One region of the Sodalis sp. RH24 genome, then DNA from elsewhere that is predicted to be linked to it. Evidence: predicted binding sites of a transcription regulator. Region 1 holds the regulator's gene; each other region holds the start of a gene.
What was found. Region 1 encodes PhoB, which activates phosphate uptake and scavenging genes when phosphate is short. Its sites were predicted from a motif close to CTGTCATAAAACTGNCNNAT; they were not measured.
Positions count from the first base shown of each region.

Region 2: pitA (inorganic phosphate transporter PitA) is a predicted target of PhoB. The motif match lies at 5,707-5,726, and genes of this name have one in related genera.
Region 3: opgB (phosphatidylglycerol--membrane-oligosaccharide glycerophosphotransferase) is a predicted target of PhoB. The motif match lies at 2,944-2,963, and genes of this name have one in related genera.

Region 1 covers NZ_CP178729.1:2,214,775-2,222,820, forward strand. Annotated here, with positions in the region: gene ACL2XG_RS10200 (PstS family phosphate ABC transporter substrate-binding protein) at 1-470, opposite strand, end outside; gene phoR (phosphate regulon sensor histidine kinase PhoR) at 467-1,804, opposite strand; gene phoB (phosphate response regulator transcription factor PhoB) at 1,829-2,518, opposite strand; gene sbcD (exonuclease subunit SbcD) at 2,730-4,043, shown strand; gene ACL2XG_RS10220 (AAA family ATPase) at 4,040-7,714, shown strand; gene ACL2XG_RS10225 (SDR family oxidoreductase) at 7,674-8,046, opposite strand, start outside.
Region 2 covers NZ_CP178729.1:3,814,455-3,822,500, reverse strand. Annotated here, with positions in the region: gene ACL2XG_RS17290 (MFS transporter) at 1-892, shown strand, start outside; gene ACL2XG_RS17285 (TetR/AcrR family transcriptional regulator) at 937-1,554, shown strand; gene ACL2XG_RS17280 (hypothetical protein) at 1,808-2,947, shown strand; gene ACL2XG_RS17275 (hypothetical protein) at 3,130-4,281, shown strand; gene ACL2XG_RS17270 (NAD(P)/FAD-dependent oxidoreductase) at 4,297-5,508, opposite strand; gene pitA (inorganic phosphate transporter PitA) at 5,797-7,302, shown strand; gene uspB (universal stress protein UspB) at 7,385-7,720, opposite strand.
Region 3 covers NZ_CP178729.1:1,626,399-1,634,444, reverse strand. Annotated here, with positions in the region: gene ACL2XG_RS07450 (ABC transporter substrate-binding protein) at 1-510, opposite strand, end outside; gene opgB (phosphatidylglycerol--membrane-oligosaccharide glycerophosphotransferase) at 939-2,816, opposite strand; gene ACL2XG_RS07440 (nuclear transport factor 2 family protein) at 3,194-3,631, opposite strand; partial or broken gene ACL2XG_RS07435 (helix-turn-helix transcriptional regulator) at 4,157-4,402, shown strand; gene ACL2XG_RS07430 (TonB-dependent siderophore receptor) at 4,724-6,868, shown strand; gene ACL2XG_RS07425 (MFS transporter) at 6,990-8,046, opposite strand, start outside.

The DNA.
Region 1 (8,046 bases):
GTTAGGCCGAGCTCCCCCCAGCGGGTGACGGCAGGGGCGTCGCCGCAGCTGCGGGTGATGGAAAAAATGGCGTCCAACTGGCGCAGGCGCAACCTGGGCAGGGGGTTATCCTGGTTGACTATAATCACCAGCGCATCCAAGGCCACCGGCACCGCCAGGGGCGGGTAGCCGTAATGGCGCTGGAACGCGGCGATTTCAGTCGCGTTCATCATGCGGCTCATCGGCCCGATTTGCGCCGTTCCCGCGGCCAGCGCCGTCGCCGCCGTCGCCGATCCGCCCGCCTGGATCTGCACGCCGACATCCGGATAGTCATGTCTGAAATCCGCCGCCCACAGGGCCATCATATTCGCCAGCGTATCGGAACCGCTGCTGGTGAGGCTACCCGACAGCACCGACAGCGGCCGCGCCGCCGCCGGCAGGGTCAACAGCAGGCAGAGCAGCCAGCCCAGGGTTTTTACAGCTTTTATCATCGGGATTTGACACGTGAAGGAGAAGTGGGGTTATTTTCGGCCAGGACGGGGAGGACAATCAACCGGTTGGGCAAGGTAAAAAAGAAGCGGGTACCCGCGCCCGGCTCGCTGATAACATCAAGATGGGCGTCATGATTGCCGAGCGCGTGCTTAACGATGGCAAGCCCAAGGCCGCTGCCGCCGGTCTGGCGCGAACGGGCTTTGTCAACCCGGTAAAAACGCTCGGTCAGGCGCGGTAAATGCTCCGGGGCGATGCCCGGCCCGTTATCGCTGACCTGAAACTGCGCGCCCTCAGCGGTACGCTGCCAGCACACCTCGATGCGGGTGCCCGGCGGCGTATGGATGACCGCATTGTATATCAGGTTCGACATCGCGCTGCGCAGCTGATCCTCATTGCCGCGCACCAGCAACTGTTCATTAACCCGGAACACGATCTCATGCCGTTCCTGGCTGAGCGCCCCGGCGCTTTGCTGCAGGCGCTTGAGAATGGCCGGAATATCGACGCGTTCATTGACCTCGCCCTGCGGCGCGGCCTCGATACGGGATAACACCAGCAACTGCTTGACCAGACGCTCCATGCGCTGCGTCTGATCCTGCATGGTGTGGATGGCCTTGGCGCGCATGGCTTCATCCATATCCTGGTCGTTCATCATTTCCAGATATCCCTGCAACACCGTCAGCGGCGTACGCAGTTCATGGCTGGCATTGGCGAAAAAGTTGCGCCTGGCGCCTTCCAGCTGGCGCATCTGGGTCACGTCGCGGGCCACCATTAACAGCTGGTCGTCGGTATAGGGCATCACGCGGAATTCAACGTAACGTTGCTTATTGAGCAGCAGGGTCAAGGGGCGCTCGAACGACTGGCCCTGGATATAGCTGTTGAATTCAGGATAGCGCAGCAGGTTAAGGATATGCTGGCCGTTGTCTTCCGGCCAGCGAAACCCGAGCAGCTGCTGCGCCAGGCCGTTGCACCAGAAAATATGGCCGTCGTCGGTCAACATCACCAGCGCATCAGGCAAGGTTTCCGCGCCGCTGCGAAAGCGTTTGAACAATGTCGCCAGTTCACGCCGCCGCCGCCGGTGGCGCAACTGCATCTGATGCAGGCCATAGAACAGCGGTTCCCAGCTTCCCCGCCCTTCCGGCGGCGTATGCCGGAGATCGACCCATAACCAGCGGGACAGCCGCAGTTGGTAATAATAGTTGCGCACCAGCGCGGCCAGCAGCGCCGCCACCAACAGCCAGGCCAGGTGGCCGACAAAAAGCGACAACAGCAGGGCCGGCAGGCAAAACAGCCCCAGTTCCAGCAAAATCTTACGCCAGGATAAACGTTCCAGCACCGGCAGAGCTCCCCTTATACCGCGCTAATAGCGCGCGGAAAAACGATAGCCGGTGCCGCGGACCGTCTGCACCATCCGATCGTGACCGCCGGTTTCCAGCGCTTTGCGCAGGCGGCGAATATGCACATCAACCGTCCGGTCCTCAACATACACATTAGTGCCCCAGACATGATTTAACAACTGTTCCCGGCTATATACCCGCTCGGGATGGGTCATGAAAAAGTGCAGCAGTTTAAATTCGGTCGGTCCCATCTCCAGGGCCAGTTCGTTGGAGGTTACCCGGTGCGACGACGGATCCAGGCTTAGGCCCTGCAGTTCAATCTTATCTTCCACCGCCATCGGCGAAATACGGCGCATCACCGCCTTGATCCTGGCCAGCAGCTCCTTGGGCGAGAACGGTTTGGTGATATAATCATCGGCGCCCACTTCCAGCCCCCGCACCCGGTCTTCCTCCTCGCCGCGCGCGGTCAGCATCATGACCGGAATATCGCGGGTCAATACCTCGCGTTTCATATGTTTGATAAATTGTATTCCCGAACCGCCTGGCAACATCCAGTCGAGCAATACCAGATCCGGATAAGGCTCCGCCATACGGCTGACCGCCGTGCCGTAGTCTTCGGCTTCGATGGGCTGGAAGCCATTCTGTTCAAGTACGAAGCACACCATTTCACGAATCGGCGCTTCGTCTTCCACGACTAATATGCGTTTTGCCATTTTTTCCTGCCATTAATCTCTGCGGTTAACGTGCCCGGGCATTATGCGTCACTTTTATGACAGATTTATTAAAATCAGCCCATCGTGCCAGAAGCATAGCGGATGGCGGTTTTTTTTCGTCCCGGGTTGCCAAATTAACAGCTTTACGTCGGCATCGCCCGGGGTAAGGTTTATACTCTCGCCCTGACTTTTGCACTCTGGCTGGAGCGTCATGCGGATCATTCACACTTCTGACTGGCACCTGGGTCAGTCGTTTTTCACCAAAAACCGCGCCCGGGAGCATCGCGCCTTCCTGCAATGGCTGGTGGCGCAGGTGGCAGAGCGGGATATCGACGCGGTGATCGTGGCCGGCGATATCTTTGATACCGGCACCCCGCCCAGCTATGCCCGCGAACTGTTCAACCGTTTCGTGGTGGCGTTGCAGCCGACCGGTTGCCAGCTGATCATACTGGCGGGCAATCATGACGCGGTGGCGACATTGAACGAATCCCGGGCGCTGCTGGCCTGCATGCATACCCGGGTTATCGCCGGCGGCGGGTTCGGCGCCCGGGACGATGACGACAACGCCGACGGCGACCGCGAAGACAGCGGCGGGCAACCGGTTTTTGTACTTAACGATCGTAGTGGAAAGCCGGGGGCGATACTGTGCGCCATCCCCTTTTTACGCCCGCGGGATGTGCTGACCAGCCGCGCCGGAGAATCGGGGGATGATAAACAGCGGGCGCTGATGGACGCCATCGCCGCACATTACCAGGCGCTATATGACCGGGCGCTGGCCCTGCGCGCCCGGTTGCCCGGCCGGCTGCCGATTATCGCCACCGGACACCTGACCACGGTGGGCGCCGCCACCACCGATTCGGTACGCGATATTTATATCGGCAGCCTGGACGCGTTTCCCGCCCAGCTGTTTCCTCCGGCGGATTATATCGCCCTCGGCCATATCCACCGCCCGCAGTGCGTGGGCGGACAGCAGCATATCCGCTATTGCGGTTCGCCCATCGCCTTGAGTTTTGATGAGACCGGGCAGCCCAAGCAGATCAATATAGTCAGTTTCGACGCCGGGGGCGTGGCGGACATTTCCCCGGTTTTGATCCCGGAGACCCAGGCCCTGCGCCTGATAAAAGGCGACCTGGCGGACATCGAGGCGCAGTTGCGCTCGTTTAGCGATTACCCGGGGCCCACGCCCGTCTGGCTGGATATCGAGGTGGTGACAGACGCCTGGCTGAATGATATCCAGCAGCGTATCCAGCAGTTGGCGGCCGATTTGCCGGTGGAAATCGTGCTGTTGCGCCGTAACCGCGAGCAGCGGCTGTCGGCACTGGCGCGCCGGCAACGGGAAACGCTGGTCGAACTGAGCGCCGGGGACGTGTTTGAGCGGCGCCTGGCGCTGATCCCCTCCCCCGCGCCGGAGAACCTGGACGCCATACGCTTGCTCTATCGCCAGGTAACGGCGGACGTACAGCAAGGCGCCGCGGCGGAAAACCCGCCGGCGCCGGATGCCGCAACCAAAGGAGACGCCCGGTGAAAATCCTGACGCTGCGGCTGAAAAACATCAATGCGCTCAGGGGCGAGTGGAAAATTGATTTTACTGCCGACCCCTTCGACCGCGCCAGCCTGTTTGCCATTACCGGTCCCACCGGCGCCGGCAAGACCACTATTCTTGACGCCATCTGCCTGGCGCTGTATCACCGCACGCCCCGCCTGGACGCGTTGCCCGGCCAGGAATTGATGACCCGGCTGACCGCCGAATCGCTGGCGGAAGTCGAGTTTTCGGTCAAGGGCGTGGGCTATCGCGCCTTCTGGAGCCAGCGCCGGGCGAAAAACAGCCCGCAGGGCAAACTGCAAAACGCCAGGGTCGAACTGGCGCGTTTGGCCGACGGCGCCATCCTGGCGGATAAAATCAGCGATAAGCTGCGCCTGACCACCGAACTGACCGGCCTGGATTTCGCGCGTTTTACCAAATCGGTGCTGCTGGCGCAGGGGGATTTCGCCGCATTTTTAAACGCCGATGCGAAAAATCGCGCCGAACTGCTGGAGGAACTGACCGGCACCGATATCTACGGCCGCATTTCCGCTGAAATTTTCGAACGCCATAAAACGGTGCGCGGGGAACTGGAGGCACTGCGTACGCGCGCCGCCGCCATCGAACTATTGAGCGAACCCCAACTGCGGGAACTTGACGCCGAGCTGGATAGCCTGCGCCTGGAGCAGGCCCGGCTGAACGCCGAACAATCGCAGTCGCAACAGCATCACGCCTGGCTGGAGCGGCAGCGCCAGTTGACCGGCGCCCTGGCGCAGGCACAGGCCCAGCGCCAGGCCGCGCAGGCGGCGGCGCAGGAAGCACAGGCGCCGCTGGCGCGACTGGCGCGCGGCGAACCGGCGGAATCCCTGCGCCCCCTGCTCGACGATCGGCAGCGCAGCGCCGTGGACCTGGAACGGGCTGAGCAGGAGCTCGCCCGCGCGTGCGCGCTGGAGCTGCAAAGTCAGCAGGCGCTACAACCGCTGCGGGAGCAGGCGGATACCGCCCGGCGGCGCTGGGAGCAGCACGCCCGGCATCAGTTGGCGCAACAGCAGTTGATAAACGACCATCTCGTGCCGCTGGACCAGAAAATCGCCGGGCTGGAACAACAGGCCGCGCAACAGGAGGAACAGCGGTTAGCCCAAACGGAACAGCAGCGGAAACGACAGGCGCTGCAGGCGCTGAAACAACAACAACATCAGGAGGCCGGGCAACAGGCGCAGCTTGTCGCCCGCTATCTGCTTGAGCATGCCGCCTGCCGGCAATGGGGCGGGCAGCTCCCCCTCTGGCGCGAGCTGTTTGCCCGCCGCCGGCGCGAACAGCGCGACATCGACGAACTGGCCCGGCAAGACGCGCAAATCATGCGGGAACTTGAACAACTCGATATTGCGCGCCAGAAGGAACTCAGCGCGTCGCAGGCCTGCCGGCAGCGGGTAATGACCTTCACGGCGCAGTTGGCGGAACGTCAGGGCCTGCACGATGAGCAGGAATCCCGGTTCCCGTTGGCCGCGCTGCGCGCCGACTGGCAACACAGCCAGCAGCAGCGCGGCCGGCGCGCCCTGATGTCGTCCCTGCTGCCGCAAATGGAGCGTGTAAGCCGCGATCTGGCGGCCAACCGCACGCGGGAAGATCAACTGCGGCGCGACTGCGACGATATTACCGCCGCGCTGGCGGCGCTGCGGCGCGCCGAGGCGGATAAGTCCGCCCTGCTGGACGAAATGACCGCGCGCCATCGCCTGGAAATGCATATCGTCTCGCTCGGGGAACTGCGCGGAGCGTTGCGACCGGGGGATCCCTGCCCCCTATGCGGCGCCACCGAGCATCCCGGCATCGCCCTATACCAGGACCTGCAGCCGCAACACACCGATCGGCGGCGGCAGGAACTGCTGCCGGAGGTGGAGCGGCTCAAGGCCGAAGTGGTGGCGGCGTTTACCCGTCTCGAGATGCTGCAGCAGGAGCAGCGCCAGGCGACGGCGCAACAGGTACGCCTGCAAGAGGAACTGGCGTTGCTGGACGACGCCTGGCGACAGGCCGCCGCCGGGCTGGATCTGGCGCCCGGCGAACACGCCGCCGCCTGGCTGGCTGAGCAGGACGCGCATGAGCAGGCATTGGCCCGGCAGTTGGAGGCGCGTGAACAGGACAACCAGGGGCTGCAGGCGGCCCGCGACGCCCTTGCCCAGGCCGACGGCGAATGGCAACGGCTCGACGCCCGTCTGGCGCTGAATGCCCAGCAGAAGGATGCGGTGACCCAACGTCTGCGGCAAACGCAGCAGCGCCGTCAGGAACAACAGCAACGGATGGACGAACTGGCGGCGCAAAGCAGCGAGGCTCTCGCCCAACTGGGACTGACCCTGCCGGCGGATTCCGCGGTTGACGCCTGGCTGGCCGAACGCCAGGAGGAGTGGCGGCAGTGGCAGTACCAGCAAGAGCGCGAACAGACGCTGAAAAACGACCTTATCGCGCTGGAAGGCGAACTGCGCGGCCACCGGGAAGCCCAGGCCGAACTGGCGCAACAGTTGGCCGACCTCGCGCAGCGGCAGCAGACAACCGGCAACGCGCTGCGCCTGGCGCGTGAAGAACGCCGCAAACTGGCCGGCGATGACAGCGTGGCGCAGCTCAACGCCCAACTGAGCACACGGGCCGGGGAAGTGGAGCGGGACCGGCGGCAGTCCGAACTCAGTGTACAGCAGGCGCAGGAAAAGCTGCATCTGCTGGCCGGTGAAATCCGCTCGCAGCGGCGGCGGCTTGAGGAACTGACTCAACAAGCGCAGCAGGCGGCGACGGCGCTGCGGCAGGCGCTGGCAAACAGCCCGTACGCCGGGCTGGCCGAGCTGCAGGCGGCCCTGTTGCCCGGGCAGGAGCGGGACCGGCTGCGTGAGCTGCGCGAGAAAATAAAGGAAGAGCGGCAGCGCGCGGAGGTGATGTGGCAGCAGGCGGAGCTGGCGCTGCGGCAACACCATGACGATCGTCCCGCCACCCTGGACGAGGCTGCCGACTCTGCCGCCGTGGAGCGAACGTTGGCCGATATTAAGGCATTATTATGGGAGCTGGCGCGGCGGCAAGGCCAGCTACAGCAGCAACTGGCAAGCCACCGCCAGCGCCAGCGCGATCAGCAGAGCCTGATGGCGGAAATCAGCGCGGGCGAAGGCCGCTACGCCGACTGGAGCTATCTCAACGAGCTGATTGGCTCCAAAGAGGGCGACAAGTTCCGTAAGTTCGCCCAGGGTCTGACGCTTGAGCACCTGATTTATCTGGCGAACCAGCAGTTGTCCCGCCTGCACGGCCGCTATCAGCTGCAGCGCAAAACCGAGGCGGAGCTGGAGCTTGAAGTGGTGGACACCTGGCAGGCGGATGCCGTGCGCGACACCCGCACCCTTTCCGGGGGCGAAAGCTTTCTGGTGAGCCTGGCGCTGGCGCTGGCCCTGTCGGACCTGGTCAGCCACAAAACCCAGATTGATTCGCTGTTTCTCGACGAGGGCTTCGGCACGCTGGACGCCCAAACGCTGGATATTGCCCTGGATGCGCTCGATTCGCTTAACGCCACCGGCAAGATGATAGGCGTCATCAGCCATGTGGACGCCATGAAGGAACGCATCCCGGTGCAAATCAAAGTGAAAAAGATCAACGGCCTGGGCATCAGCAGGCTGGAGGCGCGTTATGCGGTGCGCCCGGAATAACGCGGCGCCGGCGGAATTCATCGAACAAGGCGTAGAACATCGCTTCGGTGTCGACAAAATCATGAAAACCGGAGCGGCGCGCCTTACTGCCGTCGGCAAACATATCGTAATCCCAGGAGAACACGAAATCGGCGAACGGCCAGCCCGACACCGCCTGATAATCCGGTGCGGATAAACGGTGCCGGCGGGTTAATTCCCGCCAGAGTTCCGTTTTATCCACCATGACTTCCTTTAGCGGCATGGGCAATGGCGGCGCCAGATCCAATTCAAAATAGCCGGCAATTTTCGGCCACAGCTCACTCCAGCGGAACAGATCGCCGTTATTGATGTTA
Region 2 (8,046 bases), 1.6 Mb from region 1:
GCCTACGGGCTGGACGCTGCTGGGCGCGTCGCTATTGCTGGGCATTGGCGCCACGGCGGCGCAGCAGATCGTGCCGGTGGCGGCGACCCTGGCCTCTCCCGCCCGGCGCGGCGCGGTGGTGGGCAGCGTGATGAGCGGGTTGTTAAGCGGTATTCTGCTGAGCCGCACCCTGGCCGGCCTGGTGGCCGAATATGCCGGCTGGCGCGCCATGTTCCTGCTGGGCGTGCCGCTGGCGCTGCTCGGCGCGCTGCTGATGTACCGCATGCTGCCTAAAACGACCGCGACGGCGCGCGCCGCCCTGAGCTATCCGGCGCTGATGGCTTCCCTGATCCACTTATGGCGCGAAGAGCCGCGCCTGCGCCAGGCGACCCTGACCCAGGCCGCGCTGTTTGCCTCTTTTAGCGCCTTCTGGACTATCCTGGCTATTTATCTGGATCATTCGGCCTACCATCTGGGATCCGGTATTGCCGGATTGTTCGGGGTCGTGGGCGCGGTGGGCGTATTTGCCGCTCCGGCCGCCGGCAGGATGGCCGATCGCCTCGGCGGACGCCCCGTGATTATCATGGGCGCCGCGCTGACGCTGATTGCCTGGCTGGTATTTATGGGCTGGACGTCGCTTATCGGCCTGACGGTCGGTGTGATTTTGCTCGACCTCGGCGTACAGAGCGCGCTGGTCGCCAACCAGCATGTCATCTACGGTCTGCGGGAAGAAGCCAAGGGACGGGTAAACACCCTGTTTATGGGCGGCATGTTCCTCGGCGGCACCCTGGGCTCCATGGGCGCGATGATGGCCTGGGAACGGGCCGGCTGGCATGGCGTGGGCTATTTTGCCATCACGCTGGCAATCCTGGCCGGCGTCTTTATGGCGGCTACGCCGCGCCATAGGGTGTAAAATAACCCTTGTTTGGGAAACGACCATTTCCTTATAATGGCACAATGAATACAGACACTGTTCCCCACCACGCCCGCAGCCCCGGGCGACCGCGCGGGTTCGCGATGGACCTGGCGCTTGATCAGGCCATCCTGATCTTCAGATCCAAAGGCTACACCGCCGCCTCCATCAGCGATCTGGCCCAGGCGATGGGGTTGTCGGCCGGCAGTATTTACAAAGCCTTCAGCGATAAGCGCACCCTGTTCCTGGCGGCATTCGATCGTTATACGTCCCTGCGTAACGCGGATTTGGCCGACCGGCTCGCCGCCGTCGCCACCGGCCGCGAGCGCCTGCGCGCGGTACTGCGGTTTTACGCCGAATCATCCCATGATATCGAAGGACAACGCGGCTGCCTGGTCGTCGGCAGCGCCATCGGGCTGGATACCTTTGATCCGGCACTGGCGGAGGCTGTCGCCGGGACGCTGCGAGGCAATGAAAACCTGCTGGCGGCGCTGATTGATCAGGGCAAGGCCGACGGTTCAATTAAACCCGGCGTTAACAGCGCGGCCGCCGCCAGGATGATGTTAACCATCCTGCTTGGGATGCGGGTGGTGGGGAAAACCGGCCGCTCGCTTGACGACATGGCGGAGCTGGTGGCGCTGGCGTTAAAAATCCTGGATTAAAATACCGGACAGCCCGCCGACAACCCCTTCAGTTGCGGTAAGAGATCCGAGTATTGTTCCAGGCCGGAAAGCTGTCATCATCGCGCCGTGAAATACGCGGCGGCGTCTGTGGCCTGATGCCCGCAGATAACGTTGTCTCAACCCTCTCCCTCTCTTGCCGCAGGGCAAAAACTCTCTCCCGCCAGACTGCTTGCCAGCCCTGTTTTAGCCGTTTAGCTTTAGCTCCACCTTATGACGATAAAAACAGGAACGGATGATGGACCAAATCGCTTCGCCCTATCTCAAGGAATTTATCACCTTGCGCAGCCTGTCGGCACCGCAACCCGCAAAGGCGTTAACCCGGATCGCGAGCCATTTTGCCCGGATACAAAATTGCTGTGAAAGATGCGCGACCCTCTGGGAAAGATGGAATCAGGAAGTCGCTAAAATGGAGGACGGCATGCTGACCGCGCCGCATCCACCGGCAAGGATGCTGCATAGCATGCAGGCCAGATATGACATTGCCGAACGGCTGGTGAGCGCGGCGGACGAGAATATACTTGGCGTCAGCCTGTTAGTAACCGACCTGCACGAAAAACAGCTTCTCGACCATATCTTTGCGCTTGCGGGCAGAAAAAAACAGCATGAACAAAAACCGGAAGAACGCGCAGCGACTCATCTGTTCGCCAAACTACTGATGAGAGGCTTGCTTGATGAATTTTTGCACGCCAAGTTCCACCAGGCACAATTGGAACGAAGCCGCTGCTACGAGCCCCTCCTGAACGGCCTTTATCCGTTTCGTCGCTCGGACGACACGATATTGAAAATAAAAAGCATCAGCGCCGACTCAAAAAAAGTCGTTTCAGGCAAAGTTTACGCCAATGATGGGGTTAAACCGTTTATAACCTCGACAACGGCGCCCTTGGCGAGATTGAAATTATATGCGCAGGTTATGTTGCGCCATGCAGCATTGGATAAACCGTCGCGACCGGAGGCGGAGGCGGCGCCACAGTGGAGGGTGATGGCGCGCAGCCCGATCGCTAAGGATACCTGCGTAGGCGTGCTGTCAGGGACGCTGGTCGATGAATATCTTATGGCGCACCGGCAGTTTTTCAATATGGAATATATCGTCGATATTTCAGTGTGTGGCGGGCCTGACACTTATCTGGACAGTGATGGCATTTTGGCGAAAATAAGGGCCGGTTTCGCTTACGACGATCCCAGGGCTGCGCATAAGCCCGCAGCGAAAAGCTGCAATGTCGAGGCGGCCAAATTTTTGGCGGAACTGGCGGATGGCAGGAAAATTTATGTATTGGCGATATTTGCCTTAAGGAACATCGCCGCCGGTGAGGAACTGCGTATTTATTCCCTGACGCCGCCGGAATATAACACCACTGCCGATAACAGAACCTGATGAACAATAGCGGCTAAACGCGAAGCCGCGAACCCGGCGCGGGGAAAAATCTTATGTCAGCCGGCCTTGTTGTGCCGCGTATCCCCTCCCGATAAGCTCCGTATGAAAGCCACGTCCATGGCTTACCGGCTGTAAAGCAGAGAAGCGACGCGCAGCAATGATGATAGGGAGGTCCACTTAGTATGTACAATATTCATTCCCCCGGCGGCCCACCCGCCATACATTCCCTCCCGGCGGGCAAGGTCCGTCGGCCAGGCGGGCTGTCCAGGCTAACCAGTCACCTGAAGGTGGCGGAGAACTGCTGTGACCGGTGCCGCCCGGTTTGGCGCCAGTGGCATGCCATTCTGGAAAGTACCTTGCGTAAGGCGGGTGAAAAGGAAAAGCACCCCTATCGCGCGGTCAGTATCGGGCTGCAGTGTGTCCGGGCATTGGCTGACAAATTGATGACGCCGCAAGACCATGCCGCGCTTGCAGGAATGAGCATACACGTTAACCGCCGCCATGGTTTGAATTGGAGTGCGCGGTTGCACGCGCTTAAATTAGTGGATGGCCGGGCCGGGCAACCGCCCGACCAGGCCAGTGAAGAAGAACGCGCGGCGACGCATTTGATTGCCCGGGTGTTTATGAACGGCGTGCTGAACCAATTCATGAAAAGCGAGATCCGCAGCACCATCATTGCCAGGAACAGAAGTTATCACACCGGTCTCGATGCCCTGCCGCCCTATCGGGACGTGGACGGCAATGCCGTGACGATCATCCATCTCAACCGTTTCTCGCTGGCGACCACCGCCAATAACCGCTATGCCAATGACCAGGTAGTGCCCTTTGCCAGCGGAGATGTGAGCGGCGCCGATCGGGCCGCGCTTTATGCAGGCTTGTTGCAGTGCCGTAAGCTCACCAGGAACGATGTGCCGGAGCGGGAAAAATCCCTTATCGGCCAATGGGGGGTGATGGCCGCCAGGCCGTTGGCGAAAGGGACGTGCGTGGGAATCTACGCCGGTGTCCTGGTACCGGAAGGGGTGTGCGACAAAACCGTTTTCGATCATGACTATCTGATATCCATAGCGGCCGATGATCAGGAAGAGGAGATCATTCTTGACGGCGACGGCATCATATCCAAAATAAACACCCTGGTTGAATATGACGAGCATGGCCGTCCCTGCCGCCAGGCCCGATCCGGCTATAATGTGGAAATGGCCCGGTTTCCGGCGATTCTGGCGAATAAGCGCACGGTATCGGTTATCGCGGTGTTCACGCTGGCTGATATCCCCGCAGGCGTGGAACTGCGCTGTAACTACAAGTACCGGGATCATGAGATCAGGCGTCTGCGTTAAGTCACCGCGTGACCCTCAGGCAGGGTTAGGGCGTTCCGCGGCCCCCAGCGCCTGCGCGCAGGCCCACGCCGAGCTCCAGGCCCATTGGAAGTTATAGCCGCCCAGCCAGCCTATCACATCCACCACCTCGCCGATAAAATACAGTCCCGGCACCTGCCGGCTTTCCATGGTTTTGGACGAGAGATAGCGGGTATCCACGCCGCCCTGGGTGACCTCGGCGGTGCGATAGCCCTCGGTGCCGTTCGGCTGCACCCGCCACTGCTGCAGGGCCAGAACCCAATCGGCCTGCTGGCGGTGGGTGAGCTGTTTTAGCGTGCATTCCGGAATGGCCAGCAGGGCGAACCACATCTCGACAAAACGACGCGGCAACAGTTTTGCCAGGGTGTTTTTCAGGCTTTGGTTGGGGTGTTCGCGCAATTCAGCCGCCAGGAACGTGGCTAAATCGGTATCAGGCAGCAGGTTAAGCGTCAGGTACTCGCCGCTTTGCCAGAAGCTGGAAATCTGCAATATGGCGGGTCCCGACAGTCCACGATGGGTAAACAGCAGGTTTTCCCGGAACGAGACGCCGTTTTCAGCAACGACCACCGCGGGCACGCCGATGCCGGACAGCACGCTTAACTGTTCCAGCAGGGGCTTATGCAGGGTAAAAGGCACCAGCGCGGCGCGGGTGGGGATGACCGGCAGTCCGAACTGTTGGGCAATTTTATAACCGAAGGGCGTGGCGCCCAGGCCGGGCATGGACAGGCCGCCTGTCGCGATCACCAGGCGGGCGGTTTTGATGGCGCCGCCCGGCAGGGTCAGGAAAAAATCATCGCCGCGTTTTTCCACGGCCCCTACCTCGCTGCGACACCGCAGCGTCACCTGGCCCAATTCGCACTCCTTGAGCAGCAAATCCACCACCTGCTGCGCCGAGTCGTCGCAAAAAAGCTGGCCGAGGGTTTTTTCATGCCAGGCGATGCCGTATTGCTGCATCAGGGCAATAAAGTCCCACTGGGTATAACGCGACAGGGCGGACTTGCAGAAATGCGGATTTTGCGAGAGGAACGCCGCCGGCTCGACATACAAATTGGTGAAATTACAGCGGCCGCCGCCGGACATGAGAATTTTCCGTCCCGGCTTTTTGCCGTTATCCAGCAGCAATACCCTGCGGCCCAGCCGGCCGGCCTGCGCGGCGCAAAACATGCCCGCGGCGCCGGCGCCGATCACCACTACGTCAAACTGTTCCACCATACTTGCTCTCTGCTTATGCCTGCTTAATCATGAAAAAGGGCGTCCGTCCGGCTATTGTGCGTTCCACGCGGGGGCCGATTGTAATGTCCCCGGTGGCCTTATGCCAACGTAACAGGATGATAAAATCAGTAAGCATAGTTATCCTCATGATTTTACAGAGTAAAGTGCGGACAAGCCCGCGCAGTGCCGACAGAAATGTCATAAAAAGGTCATATTTCTCTTTTCCACGGCCCCTGTTGTCGCAGATAATGCGCCCCGTTCATGTCCAATCTATGGCGTAACCCTATGCTACATCTATTTACCGGCCTGGAGTTTCATACCGGTCTTATGCTGGTGCTCGCATTGATTTTTGTCCTGGTGTATGAAGCCATCAACGGGTTTCATGATACCGCCAATGCGGTAGCAACCGTAATCTACACACGTGCCCTGCGCTCGCAGCTGGCCGTGGGCATGTCGGGAATCTTCAATTTTCTCGGCGTGCTGCTCGGCGGCCTGAGCGTGGCGTATGCCATCGTGCATCTGCTGCCGGTCGACCTGTTGTTAAACGTCAGCTCCACCCACGGCCTGGCAATGATGTTTTCCATGCTGCTGGCGGCCATTATCTGGAACCTGGGAACCTGGTACTTCGGTTTGCCGGCCTCCAGCTCGCATACCTTGATTGGCGCCATTATCGGCATCGGCCTGACCAACGCCATGGTAACCGACTCGTCGGTGCTGGACGCGCTGAATATCCCGAAGCTTATCGAGATCTTCCTGTCGCTGATCATTTCGCCCATCGTCGGGCTGGTGGTGGCCGGTATCATGGTCTTCGCGCTGCGCCGTTACTGGAGCAGCACCCCGAAACGGCGCCGCATTCATTTGACGCCGGCGGAACGGGAGAAGAAAGACGGCAAACGCAAACCGCCGTTCTGGACCCGCACTGCGCTTATCCTGTCGGCCGCCGGGGTGAGTTTTGCCCACGGCGCCAATGACGGACAGAAAGGTATCGGCTTGATCATGCTGGTATTGATAGGCGTCGCGCCGGCCGGGTTCGTGGTGAATATGAATTCCACCGGCTATGATATCGCCCGCACCCGCGACGCGGTCGGCAACCTGCAGCAATTTTACCTGCAGCATCAAGGCGCCCTGCCGCAGGTGGTTAACGCCGAACCGCCGGCGATTCCGACGCCGGATGTCAACGCCCTGCCGTCCACGCCGGCCGAGTTTCACTGCGACAGTTCCCGGGCGCTGCTGGCCATCACCCGCGCCATGGCGCTGCTGGATAATTTGCAGAGCTACGATAAGATCACGCCCTTCGAGCGCGCGCATGTGCGCCGCCTGTTGATGTGCGTCGCCGATACCGCGGACCGGACCGCCAAGCTGCCGCAAACCACCGGCGAAGATAAACGCTTCCTGAATAATTTGCGTAAGGATCTGCTGGCAACCGTGGAGTACGCGCCGCTGTGGATTATCGTTGCCGTGGCGCTGGCCTTGTCGCTGGGCACCATGATTGGCTGGCGGCGCGTTGCCACCACCATCGGCGAAAAGATCGGCAAGAAGGGCATGACCTACGCGCAGGGACTGTCGGCGCAGATGACCGCCGCCGTGTCCATCGGCGCCGCCAGCTATACCGGCATGCCGGTTTCCACCACCCATGTATTGTCCTCCGCGGTGGCGGGCACCATGCTGGTGGACGGCGGCGGCGTCCAGGGTAAGACCGTGCAAAATATCCTGCTGGCATGGGTACTCACCCTGCCGGTGGCTATCGTGCTCTCGGGTAGTCTTTACTGGCTGGCATTGAAGCTGATTTAACGCATCCGGCAGGCGTAGTGAAAAGGGCGGCCTGCGGGTCGCCTTTTTAATTGTTTGATTCCCAGCACGGTTTCTTTACGTCTCAGTGCCAGATAGCCAGGGCAATCAGGCTGACGACGATGAATCCGCACAGCGCGCTGGTCAGCATAAATTGCCGGCGCACCCGCTCGCAGCGGCGGATAAATTCCGGATCGTGATGATCGAGATACCGCTGGGCAATGATGTAGCGTACCAGCCTGAGCTGCTTGCTGGGCTGTCCGTGCGCGGTGAAAAACCCGCCGCCGTCCACGTACTGGTAGAGCAGCGGATCGCACCCCCGCAGTACCACCAATAATGCCCGCAACGATGAGTAATAACGCGCCATATTAACGACACAGACGACACATAAAGCCCAGAAAAGCGCAACGGTGTTGATCATAAATCCCCCCCGGCAACGCGACTCCACACAACCTTCCGACATCCGGGCCGGCAGCGGTTTACGCGCGATAGCAACTAACCACAGAGCTGAAGAAGCCCACCCCAAAAATTGATATAACCGAGAATGGATATACGCAGTAAAAATACTGCCGGACCTTGCAATATTGAGTGTAGAAAAGTTTGTCTAAAGAAAGCAATCGAAGCGACAAAAATTGTTCTTTTAGCCGGTTTTTTTTCAGCAACGCGACCGCGCCTTGCCGGGTCACCCCGGCATACGGGCTACGTCGCATCCTCCCCGGATAATGCGCGATGCCCTTTCTAATAAAA
Region 3 (8,046 bases), 590 kb from region 1:
GACGCGCGCATTCGGGAAATGATGATGCAATTCCTGCTCGCCGGTGGTGCCCTTTACCGCGCCGATACGCGCGTTGGCGTAACCGTCCAGTTTATCCGGCGAGTTTACCGGCACCAGGAACTGCTGCCCGGTGACAAAATAGGGAATGGAAAAATCAATGACCTTGGCCCGCTCCGGCGTGATGGTAATGTCGGCCACGATAATATCGGCTTTACCCGACTGCAGCAGAGGAATGCGGTTGGCCGGATTGGTGGGCACCAGCTCCAGCTTCACGCCCAGCGCGTCTGCCAGCGCCTTGGCAAAGTCCACGTCGTAGCCGACGATATTATGGGTTTTGGCATCGACGGAACCAAACGGCGGGTTGGAATCGAAGGTGGCGACACGAATAACGCCGGCCTGCTTGATATTGGCCAACTGGTCGGCATGGGCGGCAACGGAGACGATACTGCCTAACGCTAACACAGTCAGCAGCGATAACGCTGAAGGCCGGCTATTAATGAATAAGGCCATTTGCTTTTCCTTGATATAATTTTAATATAATTTAACCACTTCATGGGGTTATTCCATGGCGCTGGTTTTCTGCTGAGGAATATTACATAGGCAACGATAATTAACCACGTATAAAAAAGCATATGTTTATCACCACTAAGCATAAGAATAACTTATGACCTATCGGGCCAGTGGCCGGCGGGCATTTATGCCAGTGAACACGGGGCGCGGGCGCGGCACCGCGCGCGATTTAAATAAGAATAATAATTATTACTCAAGACAATAAGAAATGAATTGAAGCCGGTGGCGCGGGATATTTTATCAAACCGCAGCATGAGGATGTTTAATAAATAACCATCGCTGCGGCATTTTATCGCCGGGACAGGGGCGGCAGGCTAAACCGGCGGGCGCTATCACCGGCGCTGCAACCCCCGTCCGGTGCAAGGGGGTTAATTTGTCGCGGGAGCGGATAAGTTCAGTCTGCCGACGGTCTGCTCAAACTGCGCCTCATCGCCCTGCGGCAGTTTTTTGAACGACACCTTGCCGCGATACACGTCGGAGTCGATTTTAACGATGTTCGGCTGGGTGCTCAGGTTGCCGACGGCGACACAATAATTGGTTACCTGGCTCAGCGATGGATCCCAAATATCGGCCATTTTATTACAGTCATCAATCCATAAAAATTTATCCCGGGCATTCAATTTCGCCAATTGCTGTTTTAACGGTGCGGATAAATACACGTCGAACATCGGCTCAATATTATTTTTATCAATTTTTAAAATCAACGGTATTTTAAATTGAACGCCGGAAAAGCCGATGGTTTTGGCATTTACATCAATTTTATATTTTTTTATCTTGGTCGGGAAATCCCACTGCCGGATAACATCCGGTATCCATGCGGTTATCTTATCATCGAGATTTAAAAAATAGGTTGATAACGATGTGGAGGATAAACTGCTCCGGCCCAGGCCGATATAGTTATCGCCCCCCAGCACATCCAATACAGTCGCGCCGTTATCCAGCGTGCTGCGCTTGACATTACTGACCTGGGGCTGCTCCTTGTCGCCGCGCAGGATAAAGAACAGATCCTTTCTGTCGTGCTGATTTAAAATATCATAGGCGGTATTGTTCATGGCCAGGTGATCGGAAGACACCACGATCACCGTGTTTTTGAAATAGCCCGATGCGCGGATTTTTTTGATAAGCCCCGCGATATGCTCCTGGCTGCAGGCCACGGCGCTTAGGGAGCTGTTTTCCATATTGTCATACGCATAGGAGCGATTGGTGCAGGATCGCGAAATATATCCGTCCGGATGATGGGTGTCGACGGTCAGCGCAAATAAGGCAAACCGCTGTTTTTGTTGCGACAGCGCAATAAATTTATCATAGACCAGATCCAGCAGGGTATCGTCATACCAGCCCCACTCGTTGCGGTAGTCGGGATCCTTGACCAGTCCCTTAAGCTCCTGGAAACCATAGATATGCTCAAAACCATGGGACTTCAGGAACAGGCCTTTACCGGCAAACGCCATATCGGCCCCCTGGTAAAAATAGGTATCGTAACCGGAAGCCTGCAGTATATCGCCCAGGCAAATATCATGGGGGTAAAAGGTCGATAACGAACTTGAGGCATTGCCGTCAAAGGGGGCGAATAACGGAATGCCGCACTGCGACGCCACCATTCCGGCAATGGTGTAGCCGGTGCCGGGCAATTGGGTAGTATTGCTGAAATCTATAGCATCGTTTTTCTGACTGTTAAGCTCGGTGGTTAAACCGGCAAAGGCGTCCTGATCGAAATAGGTTCTTTCCAGGCTTTCGGCATAGATATAAATAAGGTTGGGGCTGTCTTTCGCCAGTGTTTTGGACGGGGTTCTGTAATAGGTATTAAAGTCCGTATCGCCGCTTGCCAACTGGGATTTAACCAGGCCGGCAATTTCACCGCTGGCCGGCGTGGCAATCACGGCGACCACGGCCAAAACGAGAGCCAGCAGGCCGTAAGCCGTACGGCCGCCGCCGGCTTTTCTGAATAGCAACAGCCATGACATCAGGCTGAACACCAGCAGGGAAGCCAGGATGAAACCGGCAAAGGGCAGGATGTACTTGCCTAATCCGGCGCCGGTTAAACTGCTGGTCAGGGTATACAGCACCGAATCATTGATGCCGGCGCCGGTAAAGTAATTACTGGCGACCCTGACTAAATTAAGCAGAATATAAATACCTAAAACAAACAGCACTAATGAAAACAAATATTTATTTTTTTTGGCTTTCGTTGAATAAATAATAACCGCCGCTATAAATAATACTATCGACAGGGTTTCCGCTGACATTGTTCTCCCTCCATCGGGCAGTAAGGGAAATACCTCCGGCTATAGCAGCAGCGTTTCAAGGCGGTCTTCCGGTAAGGGATGGGTGATAGTTATCTGTATAGCAATTAATCCGCTACGGCGCGAGATTTCATTACCGTTTTGTGACAAGCCGCGCCGGCGGGTGGTGCGGGTAAAAAGAATTGAACGGCGAAATACAAGAAATTATTTTTTTAATCAATTGATTTAAAACAGTAAAACTTCACCGCTCGGCTAAAAAGCAGGAGATGAATTCTTTTTGCGTTGACAAAAAGTTACATTTTTTTTACAGCGGAAAGCCCGGTGGGCGCGGGGAAAACGACGCAGCGGCCCTCATATCCGAGAGCCGCGCTGGCAGGGGTTTATTTAGGCAATGAATAGGCCTGGCGCGCCAGGAGCTTCCAGGCGCCCGCCGCATTTTTCTGCCATACCTGCATGACGCCGATTTTCACTTCGCCCGGCTTGCCGCCGTCTGCGGTTTTCGCCTGCAGGATATGCCTGACGATGGCCACGTCGCCGTCGACCTGCACGGTTTGGTCTTTGAGATCCAGCGTCAGGAATTTGGATTGACCGGTGACGATGGCATCGACAAATTCGGCGTTGTTCTGGATTTTACCGCTGGAGTGGCCGTAGCTCAGCGTCGGCGCGCCCACTTTCTCCAGATCGGCTTTCTTGGCGCTGACCATGGCCTGACGCATGGTTTCCACCGCCTTGGTTACCGCCGTGGCATCGGCGCTTTGGGCGAAACAGCTGCTGCTCAACAGCAATGAAAGAAGGGCCGCGCCTGCAATTTTATACATGGTTATTCCTTACCAGTGACATCGTTAAAGAGGGGCAATGCTAACCAATTTCATGAGGTTACCGTTGTGACTGATCTCATGTATTTCAAAAAAAATAGTTTTTATTTATTTTTAATAAAACATTGTTTTGAAATTATCTCAAGCAATTGTCCGCGGAACATTGTGCGGGATGGCGGCAAGCGTTTCAATGTGATTAAACTCACAATTTTTGGCATTAATAAATTATTACTACCACGGCAATCTGTGCCACCGGGTGTAAACCCCTGATTGACATTGCGTGGCGGTCATAGCAATCAGAAAAGATCAAAAAACTCGGAAATTATTAAAAGCACGGGATTTTTGCGGGGCAGGGGAAATTTACTGAGTGGAATGATGGCGTTACACACAGCACAAAATCAGGCCGGCAATTGCCGGCCCTCACCCTGATGTGTGTTCTATTCTTATAAAGTGTTTAGTTATTCTAAACAACTCTGATGTTAAGTGATGCTAAACAGATTATCAAGCTAACTTTACTCATATTTGAAGATGATTCCAAAACGCCTGAAAGAAGCCCGGCACAGGGCCCAGCTGACACAGGAAAAGCTGGCGGTCATGGCTGGCATCGATGAGTCCACCGCCCGTTCCAGAATTAGTCAGTATGAAAATGGGATATATCGTCCCAATTTTGAAACCTGCTGTGCGTTTGCCCGCATCCTGAACGTACCCGAATGCTATTTCTACACGCTGGACGATGAGTTTGCCGCCGCGCTGCTGGCGCTGTATGTCTCGCACGCGGCATCGGCCAATATGCGTCTGGCGTCGAATGAAGGAGAAGAAGAAAAAGAAGAAAAAGAAGAAAAAGAAGAAGAAAAAGACGCTGCCGACTGGCAAAAACGGGGTTAAGCCTACCGCCGCCAGGCCATCTTAGACTAACCCTTTCCATTGCCGTATCGAGGCGTAGCAACGTCTCGCAGCCGCCATCCCGCCCCGCGTAAGCCTTGCCGTTCCGGCCAATTCCTTAAATGTGTTAAATTATTTCTTGAATCAATAAATAAGAAAGATAATAATTCTCATTTAGTTTCAATTTCATTCACCTGTCAATGGAAAGATACAATGAGAAGGGTCTTGCGCTTAACACGTTCCACTCTGCTGTGTTCACTCGCTTTCGCGGCGCCGTTATTCACCTATGCCGAGGATACCCTGGTGGTTACCGCGGCCCAGACGGCCGACAGCGCCGATGCGCCGACCCGGGGCTACACAGCCAACACCAGCCGCGGAGCGACCAAAACCGATCAGCCGCTGATTACCACCGGCCAGTCGGTGTCGGTGGTGACGCGCCGGCAAATGGACGATCAGGCCGCCCTGACGGTGAACAGCGCGTTGAATTATACGCCGGGGGTATTTACCAACTTCGCCGGCGGCGCGACCCGCTACGAGACCGTTTCCCTGCGCGGATTCCACGGCGGCGATACCAATAATACCTTCCTGGACGGCCTGCGGTTGATGAGCGACGGCGGCAGCTATAACAACCTGCAAATCGATCCCTGGTTCCTGGAGCGCGTCGATGTGATTCGCGGTCCGTCGTCGGCGCTTTACGGCCAGACCATTCCCGGCGGCCTGGTGATGATGACGTCCAGACGCCCCCGTTTTGCCAGCGAAGGGCATATCAAGCTGATGGCCGGCAATAACGCCACCACCGGCGCGGCGTTCGACTATACCGGCGCCGTCAGCGATCAATGGGCGTTCCGCCTGACGGGCATCACGCGCCATAGCGATACCCAGTACGATCACCAGCGCGAGGAACGCTATGCCATCGCGCCGTCGCTGTTATGGCAGCCGGACGGCAACACGTCGCTGCTGTTAAAAGCCTATCTGCAAAAAGATCCGTCGGGCGGTTATCACAGCGCGGTGCCGGCGGACGGCAGCCTGTACGCCAGCAGCGGCGCCAAGCTGGACCGCGGGTTTTTTGACGGCGAAAGCAGCCTGAATACCTTTAAGCGCCGCCAGCAAATCTACGGCTATGAATTCGACCATAGCATCGACGACGTCTGGTCAATCCGCTCCAACGGCAGTTATACCCATGCCAACGTCGACCAGCAGCAGGTTTACCAGATTGGCTGGAACAGCGATCGTACATTGCTTAACCGCTATTATTCCGGCGAATCGTCCTCGCTTGCCGCTTACGCCATGGATAACCAGCTGGTGGCCGATTTCAGCACCGGCGACCTACAGCATAAAGTGGTGCTGGGCGGTGAATACCATGAATATACCAACGACCTGTGGGACGACAGCGCCTACGCCACCCCGCTCAATGCGCTCACCGGCGTCAGCGGCGGCCCGGGGCTGTTCACCGACTACGGCCTGACCGTGCCGGGCGTCACGCGCGTCGATGCCAAACGCCGCTACTCACAAAGCGGGGTCTATCTGCAAGATGAGATGACGCTGGATAAATGGCACCTGGATCTGTCCGGGCGCTACGATCGCATCGTGGCCAAAAATACCACGTTCAATACCGACACCACCTACCGGCGCCAGGACGATCATATCAGCGGCCGCGGGTCGCTGCTGTATGCCTTTGACAGCGGCATTTCGCCTTATGTCAGCTTTAGCCAGGCCGTCACGCCGCAGGCCTTGTCCGGCGCCGACGGCAACCTGTTGAAACCGACCACCAGCGAGCAGTACGAAGCCGGGATAAAATACCAGCCCCCCGGTACTTCGTCGCTGTATACCCTGGCGGTTTACGACCTGACGCAAAAAGATGTGGCCAACCGTATCGTGCAGGGCAGCTATTATGTCCCGGCGGGCAAGGTACATTCCCAGGGGATTGAACTGGAGGCCCGCACGCAGCTCACCGAGCGTCTGGCCGGCATAGCCGGCTATACCTATAACCGGGTACGCTTCAGGGACGCCGTGGACGGCAACGACGGCAACACGCCTTATGTCACGCCGGATCAGATGGCGTCGCTCTGGGCGCAGTACCAGGCGGATTACGGCATCAACCTGGGCGGCGGGGTGCGTTATATCGGCCGGCAGTGGGCAGATAATGAAAACACGCGGCGCGTGCCGTCGGTGACCCTGCTGGATGTTTCGCTACGCGCCGATCTTGCCGCCTGGAACCCGCAGTGGAAGGGGGCCTATGTGCAGCTTAACGCCAATAACCTCACCGATCGGAAATACGTGGCGGCCTGTTATGGCACCGGCTATTGCTATTGGGGCGCGGAGCGCTCGCTGGTGGCCACCGTGGGCTACGATTTCTGATCAACAGGCAAAAGGCACGGGCCGGGGAAAGGATGTCCAGGCGCGTCAAGGGGGAGGGGAGAGGGAAAATAGGCGGATGAGGGGGGGCGGGCCGGGTTTCCCGCCCGCCCCCTATACAGGATTACGCCGGAACGTTTTTCAGCACCAGCCGCTGGATTTTACCCACCACCAGCAAATAGCACAGCATCGACATAATGGCCGAGCAGCCGACAAAAATCAGCGCGCTGTTAAACGAGTGCAGATTTTTGACCAGAAAACCAATCAGCAACGGGGTGACGATGGAGGCGACATTGCCGAACACGTTGAAGATGGCGCCGCACAGGCCGATCACCTCTTTCGGCGCGGTATCCGCAATCACCGGCCAGCCCAGCGCGCCGAAGCCTTTACCGAAGAATGCCAGCGCCATCAGCGCCACCACCAGCACCGTATTATCGGTGTAGTTGCAAAGGATCATGCTGGATGCGAGCAGCATGCCGAACACGATCGGCGCCTTGCGGGCAAAGGTAAGCGAACAGCCGCGCTTAAGCAGGAAATCCGACACCACGCCGCCCGAAATACCGCCGACAAAACCGCATAACGCCGGAATGGAGGCGATGATGCCTACCTTAAGGATGCTCATCCCTTTTTCCTGCACCAGATAGATGGGGAACCAGGTCAGGAAGAACCAGGTAATGGTGTTGAGGAAATACTGGCCGAAAAAGATGCCCAGCATCATACGGCTGGTGAGCAGTTGCTTAACGTAGTTCCATTTCGGTCCGTTATCCTTCGCCTTTTTGCTGTCCATATTGACCACGCCGCCGCCCTGCTCGATATAATCCAGCTCGGCGCGCGACGCGTAGGGGGATTCAAACGGGTTATGGACAAATTTTATCCACAGAAACGTCAGGATAAAACCGATGACGCCCATGACGGTAAAGACGTGTTTCCAGCTCCACGCATAGACCAGCCAGCCCAGGAAAGGCGAAAAAATCGCCAGGGAAAAATACTGCGCGGCGTTGAAAATCGACGACGCCGTGGCGCGCTCCTTGGCCGGGAACCACGCGGCGACAATACGGGCATTGGCCGGGAAAGCCGGGGCTTCGGCGAAGCCCAGCAGGAACTGCAGCATAAACAGCGAAAAGACCGCCATCGGCACCGACAGCACCCCGACGAATCCTTGCAGCAGGGTGAACAATGAC